3 regions of the Priestia filamentosa genome follow, and region 1 is predicted to be linked to each of the others. Evidence: predicted binding sites of a transcription regulator. Region 1 holds the regulator's gene; each other region holds the start of a gene.
What was found. The regulator Rex, encoded in region 1, represses fermentation and respiration genes when NADH is low (regulators of the CRP and FNR family bind a similar motif). The targets are predictions, from matches to a motif close to TTGTGAAATATTTCACAA.

Region 1 (5,855 bases):
GCCGCAAGCGAGCTTTACAAAAGTGGAAAAAGAGCTGCAATGGACTTAAATGCAAACCCTGGATTAATGCTATAATTCTATCCACAGTGTTATCCAGAGTGTGTGAATAGGGTAAGGTTCTTTTTTTCATTCTCTGTGAGTTTGTGAATAAAAACTGTGGATAGAATGGTTATCCACAATAAAAAAGCTCGTACAAATGTACGAGCTTTTTTTAGTCTTCAATTTGAAGTTGAAGTTCTTCCCATTCTTCCATAAGAGAGAGGAGCTCTTCATTAAGCTTGTTATTTTCTTCTGTTAAAGCATAAGCTTTTTCATGATCTTCATAAACTTCTGGTTGAAGAAGTAAATTTTCGTTTTCAGCAATTTTCTCTTCTGCTTGTGAGATGGAAGCTTCAATTTCTTCAATGCGGCGTTTATATTGACGAAGCTTCTTTTTAGCTTCTTTCTCTTGTTCATATGTTAACCTATCATTTTTTATAGGTGCTTCTACACTTTTTTGATTTTCTGAAGCTTCCATTTCTTTTAGCTCTAGCTCTTCAGCTTTCTTCTCTAAATAATAGTCGTAGTCTCCTAAAAATTCCTGAACATTAACACGTGAAAGTTCAAGCACTTTTGTAGCAATACGATTAATAAAATAACGGTCATGGGAAACAAATAAAATTGTTCCTGGATAATCAACAAGCGCGTTTTCAAGGACTTGTTTACTATCTAAATCAAGGTGGTTTGTTGGCTCGTCAAGAATAAGAAAATTGGCTTTTTTCATCATTAGTTTTGCAAGAGCAAGACGAGCTTTTTGGCCTCCACTAAGCGTGTTAACAGGCTTTAATACGTCATCTCCGCTAAACAGAAAACTTCCAAGGAGCGTGCGGATTTCTTTTTCAGGTATTGATGGATAGTCATCCCAGAGCTCATTAATAACAGTTTTAGAAGAAGTTAATGTTGCTTGTTCTTGGTCATAATAACCAACACTAACATTTGAACCAAACATTGTGTTTCCCTTTAAAAGAGGGAGACGATTGACAATGCTTTTTAAAAGAGTTGATTTTCCAATTCCGTTTGGACCAACAAGAGCCACACTTTCGCCACGTGTAATTCGAATATTTAAGTTATCCACAAGTGGATAACTTTTTTCATATCCAATTGCTCCATCTTTAAGCTGGAATACTTCATTTCCACTTTGTTTATCAATGGAGAAAGAAAATGAAGCCGATTTTTCGTCACCTGATGGTCTATCTAGCTTTTCCATCCGTTGCAGCTGCTTTTGTCTGCTTTGCGCTCTTTTTGTTGTGGAGGCTCTAGCAATATTGCGTTGAACAAAGTCTTGAAGTTTTTCAATTTCATCCTGCTGTTTCTCGTATTGCTTTATCTCTTGGTCATATTGTTCTCTTTTTTGAACGAGATAGGAAGAATAGTTTCCAACATAGCGCTTAATTTGTCGACGTGAAATTTCGTAAACGCGGTTGACTACTTTATCAAGAAAATAGCGGTCATGTGAAACAATTAAAATGGCGCCTGCATATCCTTGTAAAAATTGCTCAAGCCATGAAAGTGTTTCAATATCAAGGTGGTTTGTTGGTTCATCAAGTATGAGTAAATCTGGTTTTGTTAACAATAATTTTGCAAGTGAAAGACGTGTTTTTTGCCCTCCACTAAGTGTTGAGATAGATACGGAGTGATCTTTAAAGCGAAATCCGTGTAAAATAGAACGAGTTTCCGCCTCATACTGATATCCACCTTTATCTTTAAAAGCTGCTTGAAGAATGTCGTACTCTTGAAGGAGCTTTTCATATTTGGTAGAATCGTTTAAAAAGGTAGGATCACCCATTTTTTCTTCCAGCGAACGAATTTTCTTCTCCATTTCTTTTAGCGGTGAGAATACTGTCATCATTTCATCCCAAATGCTTAAGTCTGATTCAAGCATTGTATCTTGTCCCATATAGCCAAGTTCTACATCTTTTGGTTTTATAATTTCCCCACCGTCATAGGAGATTGCACCTGAAATAATTTTAAGCAGAGTGGATTTTCCAGCTCCATTTCGGCCAACAAGGCCAATTCGGTCGTTTGATTGTACTTCCATTTTAATATTCGATAAAATAATATCAGCACCAAAATACTTCGTGATATTATTTAGTTGTAATAAAATCATTTTTTCACCTCAGTTAATCCTTTACAATAAAGGGGAAGAGCTCAGGCAGCTATTCTAGAGCTTTCCTTAGTTAAATAATTCACATTATGTTGAAAAAAAGGCTGCTATAGGTATTCTACCATACCTATAAAGGAGAGTTAAAAAGGAACATTCATATAGGTAGAAAGTGCAAAGACAGATGACTAAAAATAGTGTATAGTCAAATATAAGGAGGAACTAAAGTGGGGTTTACTCATTTTAATGAACAAGGTCGCGCGAATATGGTCGACATCTCAGAGAAAGCTGAAACAACAAGGGTTGCAACAGCTGCTTCAAGCATTGAAGTAAACAAAGAAACATACGATAAGATTACATCACAAGAAATTGGAAAAGGTGATGTATTAGCTGTTTCTCAAATAGCAGGCATCATGGCGGCCAAAAAAACGTCTGATCTTATTCCAATGTGTCATCCTTTATTTATAAAAGGAGTAAATATTGAATTTAATTGGGCCGAAAAAGAAGGAAAATATCGCTTGCTTATTGAAGCTACTGTAAAGACAAAGGGGAGTACAGGAGTAGAAATGGAAGCGCTAACGGCAGCGTCCGTATGTGCTTTGACCGCTTACGATATGTGCAAAGCCATCGACAAAGGGATGGTTATCGGTCCAACGTATTTGCTTACAAAAACAGGTGGGAAAAGTGGAGATTTTACAAGGGAACAAGGGTTAACAGATTGGGGGGTATAGTGTGAGTACAGAACAATTAAAAATACCGCAGGCAACAGCCAAACGCTTGCCTTTATACTATCGTTTTCTTAAGAATTTACATTCCTCAGGAAAACAGCGAGTATCTTCAGCAGAACTAAGCGAAGCGGTCAAAGTAGATTCAGCAACAATTCGTCGTGACTTCTCTTATTTTGGAGCTTTAGGAAAAAAGGGATATGGTTATAACGTAAACTATTTACTTACATTTTTTAGAAAAACGCTAGACCAAGATGAATTAACAAAAATTGCGCTAATTGGTGTTGGTAATCTTGGAACGGCATTATTGAACTATAATTTTATTAAAAATAATAATACAAAAATTGAAATGGCTTTTGATGTTGACGAAAGCCGAGTAGGCCAAAAAGTTAGTAACGTGCCTATTTACCATCTTAACGATTTAGAAGAAAAGCTAGGTAACGATATAAGCGTTGTTATTTTAACAGTGCCTGCAATAGCGGCTCAAGGTATAACGGACAGATTAGAGCATACTAGTGTAAAAGGGATATTAAATTTCACACCAGCGCGCATCAATGTGCCAGATTCAATTCGCATTCATCATATTGATTTAGCTGTTGAGCTTCAAGCGCTCATTTATTTTTTACGCAACTATCCAACAGAGTTAGTCAACTGAGGGAACGTGTAACACATTCCATTTAGAGGAGGTGGGAGAAGATGCTTGGCACGGGAAGTATTATTCTCATTGTCTTTGCAGCTCTCTTAATATTCGGTCCTAAAAAACTGCCTGAGTTAGGAAAGGCGGTTGGAAAAACACTGCGTGAATTTAAGCAAGGTGCACAAGGAATTGCAGATGATGAAGGGAAAGAAAAAGCAAAAGCGGATCATACTGATGTTAAATAATGCAAGGGTGAAGCGATATGAATGAACAGAACATGTCGATTTATGAGCATATTGGAGAGCTTAGGAGAAGAGTTTTAATTGTTGCGGCCGTTTTTTTAGGTGCGACAATAGCAGGCTTTTTTCTTGCCGACAGTCTTATTGTCTATTTACAAGGTGCAGATGAAGTGAAAGACCTTGAGATGAATACATTTCGTCTGACAGATCCAGTGAAGATTTATATGCAGTTTGCCTTTATTATTGGATGTGTTCTTTCTTCACCTGTGATTCTTTATCATGTATGGGCATTTGTAAGTCCTGGATTACTTGAAAAAGAACGAAAGGTAACATTAAGCTATATACCATTCTCGGTGCTATTGTTCTTAGCGGGGGTATCATTTTCTTATTTTGTTCTCTTTCCATTTGTCGTTAAGTTTATGACAAGCTTAACAGAGCGTTTAGATGTAAATCAAGTGATTGGAGTTAATGAGTACTTTGAATTTCTTTTTCAATTTACATTACCATTTGGGATTTTGTTTCAAATGCCTGTTGTTGTCATGTTTCTCACTCGTTTAGGCATTATTACACCAATGACATTAGTGAGCATCCGCAAGTACGCATATTTTGTATTGCTTGTCATCGCAGCGATTATTACACCTCCAGAGCTTTTGTCTCATCTAATGGTGACGTTACCGTTGCTCGTTCTATATGAAATCAGTATTGGAATCTCTTATTTTTCTTACAAAAAGAGTATGAAAGTGCAAGAAGAAGAGGAAAAATTCCATGTACAATAGAATATAAAATAAAGACAGCCTCTCATAGCTAAAGCTTGTGAAAGGCTGTCTTTATCTTCTACTGCTTCTTTTTCATCTTTTTGATGCGAAAGTGAAGGATAAATGCTCTAATGGCAACTCCAATCTCTAGCGTTGCAAAAATGGTGAATACAATCGTCATAAAGTTAAAGATTGTTTCATGCGCATTTCGAATCGCAAGAAACGTAAAGATAATTCCTAAAAATGCATACATAATTCCCAAGTTGAGGGGAGTAGTTCTCATAGATGAAAGCCTCCGAAAATTTGTTGAAGTTTCTCCTGTTGTTCGATGTATTTTTCAATATCGTCTTTAAAAACGTACTGCATCATCACAACGAATGTATTCATTGAAACATGTGCGAAGATGGGAACGAGAATAGACGATGTTTTGATATAGAGAAAAGCAAATGTTAGTCCCATCGACATATAAACGAGAAGGTGTGAAAAATCTTGATGAACAAGAGCGAAGATAAAGGAACTAATAATTGCTGCGATAAAGAAGTTAGATCGCTCGTAAAGCGAACCAAAAATGATTTTACGGAATACTACTTCTTCTAAAATAGGACCTATTATAGAGACAACAGCAATTAGTAACGGAACAACCTCTACTAAGCTCATAATATTCTGGGTATTTTCTGATTCAGGGTTAACGCCGAATACTTTTGTTTCGATATTAGATGCAATTCCTTGCGCTAAAAGCGCCATAAAAACACCTAGAATTGCCCAAGATATAATTTTAGACCAGTTGTATTTCTTACGCATGTTCATATCTGGTCTTAATAAGAGAAGCGTAATGATTAAGGCAAGGATAAAGCTAATGATTGTCCAATAAATGTTGGCCGTGACAAGCTCAGATCTTGTAGAAAATACATTCATCTTCACTAGGGCATACAAAACTGGATATCCAGAAAGCTGCATTAATACGTACGTCAAAATGACATACCAGTAACGTTTAGTCAAGAAATGAAAACCCCTTTACAATATATTTGAAGGTAAAACTTATGTACATTGCAAAACAATTCACCTTAGCTATTGTAACATATGATCGAAATGAGCTAACACTAAACGCAATCAGCGGTTTATCTATTTTACGCTCTGTAGTGAACAGAAATACATAGAATATCTTGTCATGTGCGCTTGAAGTCCGCTATAAAAAGAAAACCCTTACTAAAATTTTCGGATTGAGCAAAAGTGTTTTAAATTTTTCGTACTTTTTACTTGCAAAAGATACCCAATTTATTTAATATAATAATTGTGTTAGCACTCATAGAGGTTGAGTGCTAATAAATAAAACTTACACATTATTGAGGAGGTTGTTTT
Region 2 (5,855 bases), on a different contig from region 1:
GGTAATCGGCTATCGTGTTCTAATATTTCTAAAATTTCCAATTCTTTTTCAGATAATTGCACGGAAAATCCTCCTCATGTCCCTTTACTGATACTCGTACTTATACTTACATTAAGTCGTATACCATTATACACTTTTGTTCTAGCAAAGATTATAACAAATCCGCTCTTGTTCTCCTACCTCTTTTTCAACTTCTTTTTTCACACATATTCCCAACCCTCTACAGAGAAAGCGATATCCACTCTTTTTCCAGTTAAAAACTTTGCTTAAGAACAAAGAAAACGGGAAAACTATGAAAAAAATTGTTGGAGTTGAACTAAATGCAGAACGTTGCCTTTTCGTCTGGACATTATATTGATTTTATAAATGGGGTAAAAGTTTTTTACGAAGTACATGGTTATCGTAAAAACAAACCGACAGTCTTATTAATACATGGGTTTTTGTCTTCTACGTTCAGCTTCAGACGTTTAATTCCTATTTTAAAAGAAGACTTCACAGTTATCGCAGTTGACCTCCCTCCTTTTGGTCAAAGCGAGAAATCCCTCTCTTTTAAATATTCATATCAAAACCTTGCAAATCTTGTGACAGGACTTTTAGATTTATGGGGAATTAGTAAAGCAATTGTGATGGGACATTCAATGGGAGGACAAATTGCATTAAATATCGCAAAAGAAAAGCCAAACTATGTTTCAAGCCTTGTGCTTTTATGCAGCTCAGGTTATTTAAGCAGAGCTCATTATGGACTTGTTGCTTCTTCTTACTTGCCTTATTTTCATCTCTGGATTAAGCGTTGGCTAGGGAGAAAAGGAATTCAAGGAAATTTAGAAAATGTTGTGTACAACTTAGATCTTGTGAATCAAGAAATGGTTGATGGATATATGAAACCATTTCGAACCGATCACATCTTTATGGCTCTAGCTAAGATGATTAGAGATCGTGAAGGGGATTTATCGTCTGAAGCCTTAAAAAAAATCGATATTCCAACGCTTTTAATTTGGGGAGAGGAAGATAAAGTAGTACCGATTAGCGTTGGCAAAAGACTTCATGGAGACATTTTAAATTCTACATTTATTTCCCTTAATAAGACAGGACACTTAGTTCCCGAAGAAAACCCTAAAGCAATTTGGAGACATATGCTACAATTTATTTAAAAAGAGAGACTCCATCTACTAGAGTCTCTCCTTCTTAATTAATGGAGCAACTGCTTTGATCTTTAACAAGAAGAAGCTCGCTTGCTTTTTGTTTACATTGTGGAAGTGGGATCACTTCTTCAGATGAGAATTCATAGATACTTTGGATTTTACGAGCAAGTTCTTCAGCATTATCGTGTACATGTAATGTTTGTAAGACATCGCTAATTTCTGTTTCATAAAATCCTTCACCGTATCCGAGCGGATCCCAGTAATATAAAATTTCATACAACTTTACATTTGTTTGCTGTGTTTCGTTCACACTTTTTCACCTCTTTTTTTACTTTATCATGTTCAAGGAGTGATGTTAAATGACAAATTCTTTTGATCAAGTTTTAAATCGCAAAAATACTCAATCTGTAAAATGGGATTTTAATAAAGCCGTATATGGAACAGATGATGTCTTACCAATGTGGGTAGCGGATATGGATTTTAAACCGCCTCAAAAAGTTCTTGATGTCTTATCAGAACGAATTCAGCACGGTATCTTTGGATATACATCTCCAACAACTGATACATATAAATCTGTGTGCAGATGGTTACATAAACGACATGGTTTTAGTGTTGACGCATCTTCTCTTATTTATAGTCCTGGCATTGTTTTTGCAATCAGCATGGCAGTACAAGCCTTTACAAATGAAGGAGAGCAAATCGTCATCCAACCCCCTGTTTATACTCCGTTCTTTAATATGATTCAACAAAATAATCGTAAACTTGTTGAAAACCCACTTATCTTAGAGAACGGTCAATATAAAATGGATTTTGCAGATTTAGAAGAAAAGTTTGCACAAGGTGCTAAAATGATGATTCTTTGCAGCCCTCATAACCCAGCTGGCCGTGTATGGACAAAACAAGAGCTTCAAAAAGTTGCAGACCTTTGTGTGCAATATAACGTGATTTTGCTTTCTGATGAGATTCATTCAGATCTTGTATATAAACCAAACAAGCATATTCCTATTGCAAGTTTGTCAGAAGAAACAGCAAACCTCACTATTACTTGTGTAGCTCCTAGTAAAACATTCAATTTGGCTGGACTACAAGCTTCAGCAATTGTGATTCCAAACAAAAGTCTTCGCTTAAAATATCAGGAAACACAGCGTAAGCAAGGAGCAGGCGGCCTTAATACATTTGGAATCATTGCGTTACAAGCAGCCTATAATTATGGAGAGGAATGGCTTGAAGAACTTCTTCCATATTTGAAAGAAAACATTAATACAGTACATGAATTCATTCAAAAAGAAATTCCAGATATTGAGCTAATTTATCCTGAAGGTACATATCTGGCTTGGATTGACTGCCGTAGAACAGGTTTTTCAGATGAAGAATTAAAAGAAAGACTTCTTCATAAAGGCCATTTAGCACTTGAGCCTGGGCCTAAATATGGTACACAAGGTGAAGGATTTGTTCGTATGAATCTTGGTTGTTCTAAAGAAACAGTACTCGAAGGCCTGAAACGTTTGAAAATAGCACTAAGCAAATAGAAAAGCAGGCTGATGCCTGCTTTTTCACATTTTCGTTGTATTTTTAATTTTTTCCTCAAGCTCTTTTGCTTGTCTTTCTTGCTTTTTAGAAATTTTCTTTATAAAGCTCATTGTCCAAATAGCGGCTAAAAAAAATAAGATAAGCGTAATGAATGCAGGAATATACTCTGTCTTATCTTCAGGAAAATATAAAAAGAAACCAAAGCCAAACATCTTTTTCACACTCCTCAGTTTTTCTACTTCTAACCTGAAATTTGTGAGCCTTTCCTTTATACTAAAAATAAAGAAAATCTAAGAGGAGGAAATAGCATGGAAGAGAAGATTGAAGTAGGTTCTATTGTGACGGGCCTATATAAAACAGGAAAGTATGTAGGAGAAGTGACTGAAATCCGTCCTTCTCATTATCTTGTAAGAGTTTTAGCTGTTTTAAAGCATCCTATTCAAGGGGACCTTCATAATCCAAATCAAACGGATGTTGCGCTCTTTCATGAACGTAGAGCTCTTGCTTACCGTGAACAAACGAATGTGCCCCAAAAAATGGTTCATATCTTTGATGAAGCTGTACCTGATTATAAAGATTCACTTAGAAAAGCGCTCTCTGCTCAGATTGAGAAATATAAAGGTAATGAGAGTGCATTTGCTCAACAATGTCTTGTTCATCTCAAAAACCTAGAAAAGGACTACTTTCCTCAAACGTAAAGCCAAATCACTTTTTGAATGACTTGGCCTTTATGCAAACTTATTTAATACTTTCGAAAGGTCAATTCGATCTCCAATGGTTGTTTTAGCAGGGCTTGATAAATAACTTTTATCTTTTTCAACAAGCTTGAAAATGTTATAGGTTGTCATCGCATCATCCAACGCACGATGATGCGTCCCTGTTCCTTTCTTTCCATAGGCTTCAACTGCTTTCCAAAGACCTGTTTGATTACGATCTCCAAAGAATTTCTTATATTCCATCGATAAATCAACTTGTTCACCTTTGAATGTGAAAGGAATGCGGGCTTTCTGACAATTTTGTCGCAACACTTTCATATCCATATTTCCCCATGTGACAACAGTAGTCTCATAGTTTTTACAATAATTTTTGAATAGGTCTGCAAGCTCTTGAAGTGTTATACCACTATCAACGCTTTGCTGTTCGATGCTTAAAAATGTTTTACAACGGTTAGTTAATGTGGGGAAATGCTGAGGGCGAACATAAGAGGAAAATGTGTCAATAACTTTGTAATTTCTCGCTACTACAATGCCAACTTCAATAATCTCAGGAAAAAAACCTTTTGGGCGCCCTTTTTGTTCAGGCATTGTGAACTCAAAATCAATAAAAAGATGCTGACTTTCTTTTCCCATAACTCCTCCCACCCTTCAATATTTTTCTTCTTTAGACAATATATTTTTATTATACCATCTCAACTGCTTTTATATGTCAGTTTTTTGACACGAAACTAAATATTCAGAATTTATTATTTGGTCTTTTCTAGCTTTCTTACTAGTTAATCTATTCATTCTTTTGTAAAATGATAATAGTTAAACGCCCTTAATTCTATCTTTGCGAGAAAAGCGGCTTGTTTGTTTAAGAATTCTAGAATATGAGAAAGAAAAGCTAACTAAGTTTTAAAGATTGTTCTATCCTCTTACAAGGGGATTCCCACCTTTGGTAAAAGTTTATTCCATAATAATACTTTATAATATATAAGTTATACTATATAATGTATACTATACGTATTAGACCTTCTCAGGAATGTGAAGGTCTGTATTTCTTGCATGAATTTCTTGGCTAGTTTATTTAAAAAGTTTAGAAGCACTATTAATTGTTTTATTTTTGTTTTAAGTTCATTATTATATGTATCTCAAAATTTTTGATAGGTTTGAATCTGTATTTTTTTTACACTTTCTACCTCTAGATGCTTGTGAAAAAGTTTGTGCACTATTTTACAAACTTTTTTATAGGTGTCTAAAACTCAAGCATAATGCTTAAAAGTAAAGGAGAATTGGATATGTCAGAAACAATCACTCAAGCAAAAACTGATCAAGAACGATCAAAATTTTCTGCTAGCCAAGAACAACTTGATGTACTCGATCAGCTATTAAAACCTGAGGTTCAAGAATCTCTAACAACACTAGTTGAGGAGCTTCCAAAGTTAACTGAGCTTGTTAGCATCTTATCTAAGTCTTATGACTTTGCACAATCAGTTGCAACTGATGATGTCCTAAAAAGTGACACAGTTGGAGCAATCCAAGAGCTTGCTGAGCCTGTAGTGCACACAGCTAAAAACCTTGCAGCAACTGCTATTGAGGCAAAAGATCGCGCAGACGAAAGCAAAGAAGTAATTGGTATCTTTGGCTTAATGAAAATGCTGAAAGACCCTCAAGCACAAAAACTATTCCGTTTTGTAAATGCTTATCTACAAGTTTCAGCTGAACGCGAAAACAAATAGTATTTTTTATACTCAATTAGTAAAAACGGAGGAACTAACATGTCAAAAAAAATTGTCATTCTAGGCGCTGGTTATGGCGGAGTTTTAGCAGCTTTAAATGTTCGCAAACACTTTAGTAAATCAGAAGCAGAAGTAACAGTTATTAATAAATATCCTACACACCAAATTATTACAGAGTTACACAGACTTGCAGCAGGTAACGTATCTGAGCAAGCTGTTGCTATGCCTCTAACAAAGCTTTTTAAAGGTCTTGATATCGATCTTAAAATCGCTGAAGTTGAGTCTTTCTCTGTAGACAACAAAGAGATCAAACTAGGCGACGGTTCTACTCTAACTTACGATGCTCTTGTTGTTGGTTTAGGAAGTGTTACAGCATACTTTGGTATCCCTGGACTTGAAGAAAACAGCATGGTACTAAAATCTGCTGCAGATGCTAATAAAATCTACAAGCATGTTGAAGAGCGTATTGCAGAATATGCAAAAACTAAAAATGAAGCTGACGCAACAATCCTTATCGGCGGTGGCGGTTTAACAGGTGTTGAACTTGTTGGTGAATTAGCTGACATTATGCCTAAACTTACTCGTAAATACGGCGTTGACCCTAAAGCAGTAAAACTTAAACTTGTTGAAGCAGGTCCAAAAATCCTTCCTGTTTTACCAGACCACTTAATCGAACGCGCAACTTCTAGTTTAGAAGCTCGCGGCGTTGAGTTCTTAACAGGTCTTCCTGTAACAAACGTTGAAGG
Region 3 (5,855 bases), on a different contig from region 1:
ATAAGTCCAATGTTTTTAAAGTTCCCATTTGTGCTCCTACGATAACAGGAATGCCAATAGCTCCAAATGCTCCAGAAGCAGCATTTGCAATTAAACAAAGCATAGCAGCTTTTAACGGACGAAAGCCAAGTTCCGTGAGCAGAGCTGCACAAATAGCAATTGGAACGCCAAAGCCTGCTGCTCCTTCTAAAAAGGCGTTAAAGCTAAATCCGATTAATAGCACTTGCAGGCGTTGATCTCGTGAAATGTTAGCAATACTGCCTCGTATAACCGCGAATTTTCCAGACTTCACAGCAATTTTATATAACCAAACAGCCATAATAATGATGTAGCCAATTGGCCATAATCCGTTCGCGATGCCTTGTACAATCGCTGCTAATGCCTTTGTGATTGGCATATGAAAGCCAATCACAGAAACGCAAGCACTAATAAGTAAGGTAAGAAGGGCGGCTATGACACCCTTCATTTTAAATAAGGTGAGTGAGATCAAAAAGAATAGTACAGGTAGAGTTGCAAGTAGTGCTGATAAATAAACATTACCTAAAGGATTATAGTTTTGAACCCACATGATGACTCACTCTTTCTTTTACGTTATTTTGTTACTTCTTCAAAGTGTGGAGCTAAAATCTCTTTTAATACATGTGCACTATGAGCAAACTTTTCTTCTTCTTCCTTATTTAAATCAAGTTCTACAATTTCTCGAATTCCATCTCGATTAATAACGGCTGGAACCCCGATATAGACGTTTTCTTCGTTATATTCACCTTCTAAGAGGGCAGATACGGTTAATATGCTGTTTTCATTGCGTAAAATTGCTTTTGTAATGCGAACAAGTCCCATTGCAATGCCATAGAAGGTAGCACCTTTACTTTCAATGATTTGATAGGCAGCATCACGTACGTTTAGAAATAGTTCATCTAAATCTTCTAGTTTGTATTCTTTATTACGTTCAATCATTTTAAGAACAGGGATACTACCAACATCAGCAGAGCTGTAAACAGGAAGTTCACTATCTCCGTGTTCTCCGATAATATAAGCATGCACATTTTTAGGGGCAACATTGAAATATTCACCAAGAAGGAAGCGGAAGCGAGCTGTATCTAAAATTGTGCCAGAGCCGATTACGCGTTCTTTTGGCAAGCTGCTAAATTTCCAAGTTGCATAGCTTAAAATATCTACTGGGTTTGTTGCGACAAGAAAGATGCCGTCAAATCCGCTATCCATTACGTTATCAACAATGTTTTTAAAGATTCTTAAATTTTTCTCTACAAGATCAAGGCGAGTTTCGCCAGGTTTTTGGTTAGCCCCTGCACAAATCACGACAAGATCTACGTTTTTACAATCTTTATAATTACCAAATCGAACGTGAGTCGGATGAGGGGCGAAAGCTTTTCCATGATTAAGGTCCATCACATCTCCCATTGCTTTCTGTTCATTCAAGTCAATCATAATTAGTTCATCTGCAATACCTTGGTTTACAAGAGCAAAAGCATAGCTTGATCCTACAAATCCTGTTCCAATTAATGCGACGCGGTTTACTTTTTCCATGAATAACTCATCCTTTCTGACGTTAAGAAAATGTATAAATTTGTTTGTGAATTATTTCACAATTAAATCATACATCATATTTTTATAAGTGACAACAAATAAATTCCAATTATCTTGTCTATTTTGTGAAAAATATCACAAATCGAACTTATTAAAAATATAGCAAAGAATAATATTATATTTTCCTCGAAAAACCAAAAAACAAACATCAATCAGTTTAAAGAGACGAATAATCTGATGAAAAGAACAATAATTCAAAAAAACTATGTTCTAAAAGATATTATATAAAAAACTCAAAGAAAATTCTTTGAGCAAAAATTAACGACTAGAAAACAATAAACCAATACCAAGCAATCCAAAAACGGTTCCTTTTGTATATTTTAAAACATGCTGAAAGCGTAAGCTTTGAATAAACTTTTGGCCAAGTTTAGAAGCAAAAAAAGCAATGATGCTAAAAATGATTAACGTTTCGATAATAAAAATAAAACCAAATAAAAGCATTTGTAAATTCACATGTTCAAGCTCTGGACGTACAAATTGAGGAAGAAACGTCAAGAAAAATAGGGCACATTTCGGATTCGATAAATTCATAATCATGCCTTTTCGAAAATAGTGTCCTTGTTTTTTATGGGGAAGCACCACTGAGGGATTCTTTTCTCGAAAAGCTTGAAAAGCTAAATAGAGAAGATAAATGACCCCAACGATTTTTAAAATGTTAAAAGCAAGCAGCGAGCTTGCGAAAACAACGGAAAGACCAAAAGAAGCAAGCAGCGTATGAAACACTGTTCCTGTAATAGATCCTGCAACAGTTTGTAGCCCTGCTTTTTGTCCAGAAGATATGCTTTGGGTAAGAACAAAAAGCATATCCTGGCCAGGGATAAGGACAACCGTGACGGATACAAGTAGATAAGGTAGAAGCCATGTAAGTTCCATATTTCCCCTCTTTTCTTTTTATTCAACTTTTTTATTCTAATTTCTTTCGACAATCTTCTCAAGAGTGTCAGATAGTGAATTAATATAGCAGTCTGGTGAAGGATTGAAGAGAACTTCGTCACGTATTGTTTTATATAAAAGAGCAAGCATGATAAAATGAAAAAATAACCATAAAATAAGAAGTGAAAGTAGAGGATACAGCGATGAAAAGAGAACCATCTTTTGCAACAGGCTGCTTTTATGGAGTCCTGATGTCGATTCCACTTTGGTTAATCATTTTATGGGGCGTAAAAAAATGGATTCTATCATAAACATCAATATAGAATGCTCATAGAGAATCCTGCTTCTTGTTTTATAGCAGGATTCTTTTTAGTAAGAAAAGGGAAGAAGTTAAAGAAAATATAGGTTGAAGGGTGTATAACAGGATGGGATCAATCATAAAAAGACGCAATATTATTAAATTTACGAATGGAAAGACAATAAACATAGAAGATTCTGTTGCTACAGAATTTCCAGTGACAATCAAGGTAAATAAAAAAGAATTTGTGACAATGGTATGCACACCTCAATATATAGAGGATATGGTAATTGGCTATTTAGCCTCTGAACGAGTGATTCAGTCCTATAAAGATATTAAGAATTTATGGCTGCAAGAAAAAGAAGGATTTGTTCATGTTGAAATTGAAAACCTTCATACATATTATGAAACCTTTCAAAACAAGCGCTATATTACATCATGTTGTGGAGGAAGCCGGCAAGGTTTTGTTTTTACAACGGATGCGCTTGCAGCTAAGAAGATAAATTCCAATCATGTAAGCGTTACCCCTGAGGAATGTATTTACTTTATGAATAAGCTCCAAAACAGTGCAGATACGTTCAAACATACTGGAGGTGTTCACAGTGCCGCTCTTTATGACCGAAATGGTTTCTCTCTAGAAAGAATGGATATTGGAAGGCACAATGCCCTAGATAAAATCTACGGGTATTGCTTAAAGAATAACCTTGATTTACATGGGAAAGTTGTGGCTTTTAGCGGGCGAATTTCTTCTGAAATTTTGCTTAAAGCAAATAAGATAGGCTGTGAGGTTTTACTATCTAAATCTGCTCCAACCGAGCTAGCGCTAGAACTTGCAGAACAGCTTGGGATGACAACTGTCGGCTTCATTCGAGGAGATGGTTTTAATGTTTATACAGGAAGCAAACGCATTATTTTCCCTACCTAAAAAGAGATCTTTTCTAGATATGGATAGCGGGGCAAAGCCTATTATAATTTGAGATAAAAAAATGGGAAACAGTATAATAAGAACTCCAATAGTTCAGTAAGTGAATTATTTTTCGGAAAAAGGAGAAGTGAAGTTTAAGAGAAAAGGGGAGAAAAGATGGAAAAGACGGTGGCAGTTACAATTAATGGGGAAGAACATAACATTCAACAAGGGACAAGGCTCTTAGATTATTTACTAGCTCAAAATATCCCTCATCCTCACGTTTGCTATTCTGAAACGTTAGGTCCCATTCAAACATGTGATACATGTATGTGTGAAATTAGCGGCGATATTATGCGAGCTTGTTCTACTGAAGTCCAAGAAGGAATGGAGATTTTAACCTCATCTGAACGTGCTCAATCTTCTCAGAAAGAAGCGATGGATCGCCTGTTGGAAAATCATTTATTATACTGCACAGTTTGTGATAACAATAATGGAAATTGCCGTGTACATAATACAGCAGAACAGCTTGAGATTGAACATCAAACACGTCCATTTCGTGAAAAAGGATACGAAAAGGATTATTCTCATCCTTTTTACCGCTATGATCCAGATCAGTGCATTTTATGCGGGAGATGTGTAGAAGTTTGCCAGGACGTTCAAGTAAACGAAACGCTTACCATTGACTGGGAACGTAAAATGCCACGTGTTCTGTGGGACAACGGAAAAAGTATTAACGAGTCTTCCTGTGTATCCTGTGGTCAATGTGTCACTGTTTGTCCATGTAATGCCCTAATGGAAAAATCGATGATTGGAGAAGCTGGATTTTTAACAGGAATGTCAGAAAAGATATTAAATCCAATGATTGATCTTGTGAAAGAAGTTGAGCCCGATTACAAGACTATTTTTGCCCTATCAGAAGTAGAAGCAGCAGCCCGAGAAAAACGAACAAAGAAAACCAAAACAGTATGCACTTTCTGTGGTGTTGGCTGTTCATTTGAAGTATGGACAAAAGGCCGAGAAATCTTAAAGATTGAACCAACCGAACAGGCGCCTGTTAACAGTATTTCAACCTGTATTAAAGGAAAATTCGGCTGGGATTTTGTAAATAGCGATGAACGGCTAACAACGCCTCTCATCCGAAAAGGCGATCAGTTCGTTCAAGCATCTTGGAATGAAGCTCTTACACTCATTGGAGAAAAGTTCGGGTTTATAAAAGAAAAGTATGGTGGAGATGCTCTTGGATTTGTAAGCTCTTCTAAAACGACAAATGAAGAAGCCTATTTAATGCAGAAGCTTGCTCGTCAAGTTTTTGAAACAAATAACGTTGACAACTGTTCCCGCTACTGTCAATCTCCTGCCACAAATGGATTGCTTGCAACTGTTGGCTATGGAGGAGATTCTGGCACCATTCAAGACATTGAGAATGCTGGTCTTGTGATCACTATCGGTGCAAATCCAACAGAAGGACATCCTGTATTAGCAACTCGTGTCAAAAGCGCTCGTAAACTTCGCGGCCAAAAGCTCATTGTAGCTGACCTTAGAAAACACGAATTAGCAGAACGCTCAGATTTATTTCTTCGCCCGAAACAAGGAACAGACTATGTATGGTTAACGGCTCTTGCAAAATATATGATTGACAAAGGCTGGCATGATGAAAAATTCATCCGCGAGCGTATTGACAATTATGAGGAATATGTAGAGCTCTTAGACAAATATACACTTGATTATGCCTCAGAAGTGACAGGTCTCTCTATAGAAACCCTTCACAATACAGCAAAAATGATTTATGAAGCGGACGGAACCTGTATTCTTTGGGGAATGGGCGTGACGCAAAATATTGCAGGATCCCATACGTCAGGAGCAATTGTGAACCTTCTGCTTGTAACGGGTAATTTTGGACGAACAGGAACAGGTGCTTATCCGCTTCGAGGTCACAATAATGTACAAGGGTCCTGTGATATGGGTGCACTCCCACAGTCGCTTCCTGGAAATGAACCACTTACAAATGATGAAGCAAGACAAAGGTTTGAAGAGGCTTACGGAGTGTCTATTTCAAAAGAAAGCGGCTTAACGAACATAAACATGTTAGTAGGAGCGCAAGCAGGAAGTTTAAAAGGCATTTATTTAGTAGGAGAAGATATGGCCTTAGTTGATGCAAATGCGGAGCAT

Region 2: the regulator Rex is predicted to act here: its motif matches at 4,592-4,609, upstream of B9N79_RS17875 (helical membrane plugin domain-containing protein).
Region 3: the regulator Rex is predicted to act here: its motif matches at 1,593-1,610, upstream of B9N79_RS10310 (L-lactate dehydrogenase).

The regions. Positions count from the first base shown of each region.
Region 1 covers NZ_FXAJ01000016.1:37,850-43,704, reverse strand. Annotated here, with positions in the region: gene tsaD (tRNA (adenosine(37)-N6)-threonylcarbamoyltransferase complex transferase subunit TsaD) at 1-75, shown strand, start outside; gene B9N79_RS25015 (ABC-F family ATP-binding cassette domain-containing protein) at 212-2,146, opposite strand; gene moaC (cyclic pyranopterin monophosphate synthase MoaC) at 2,368-2,871, shown strand; gene B9N79_RS25005 (redox-sensing transcriptional repressor Rex) at 2,873-3,520, shown strand; gene B9N79_RS25000 (twin-arginine translocase TatA/TatE family subunit) at 3,562-3,747, shown strand; gene tatC (twin-arginine translocase subunit TatC) at 3,765-4,517, shown strand; gene B9N79_RS24990 (YdiK family protein) at 4,576-4,779, opposite strand; gene B9N79_RS24985 (CPBP family intramembrane glutamic endopeptidase) at 4,776-5,495, opposite strand.
Region 2 covers NZ_FXAJ01000005.1:25,692-31,546, forward strand. Annotated here, with positions in the region: gene B9N79_RS17840 (Lrp/AsnC family transcriptional regulator) at 1-62, opposite strand, end outside; gene B9N79_RS17845 (alpha/beta fold hydrolase) at 321-1,151, shown strand; gene B9N79_RS17850 (DUF1871 family protein) at 1,186-1,452, opposite strand; gene B9N79_RS17855 (MalY/PatB family protein) at 1,502-2,671, shown strand; gene B9N79_RS17860 (hypothetical protein) at 2,696-2,884, opposite strand; gene kapB (kinase-associated lipoprotein KapB) at 2,981-3,370, shown strand; gene kapD (3'-5' exonuclease KapD) at 3,401-4,021, opposite strand; gene B9N79_RS17875 (helical membrane plugin domain-containing protein) at 4,669-5,109, shown strand; gene B9N79_RS17880 (NAD(P)/FAD-dependent oxidoreductase) at 5,149-5,855, shown strand, end outside.
Region 3 covers NZ_FXAJ01000002.1:656,425-662,279, forward strand. Annotated here, with positions in the region: gene B9N79_RS10305 (L-lactate permease) at 1-568, opposite strand, end outside; gene B9N79_RS10310 (L-lactate dehydrogenase) at 592-1,548, opposite strand; gene B9N79_RS10315 (LysE family translocator) at 1,867-2,481, opposite strand; gene fdhD (formate dehydrogenase accessory sulfurtransferase FdhD) at 2,907-3,704, shown strand; gene fdhF (formate dehydrogenase subunit alpha) at 3,861-5,855, shown strand, end outside.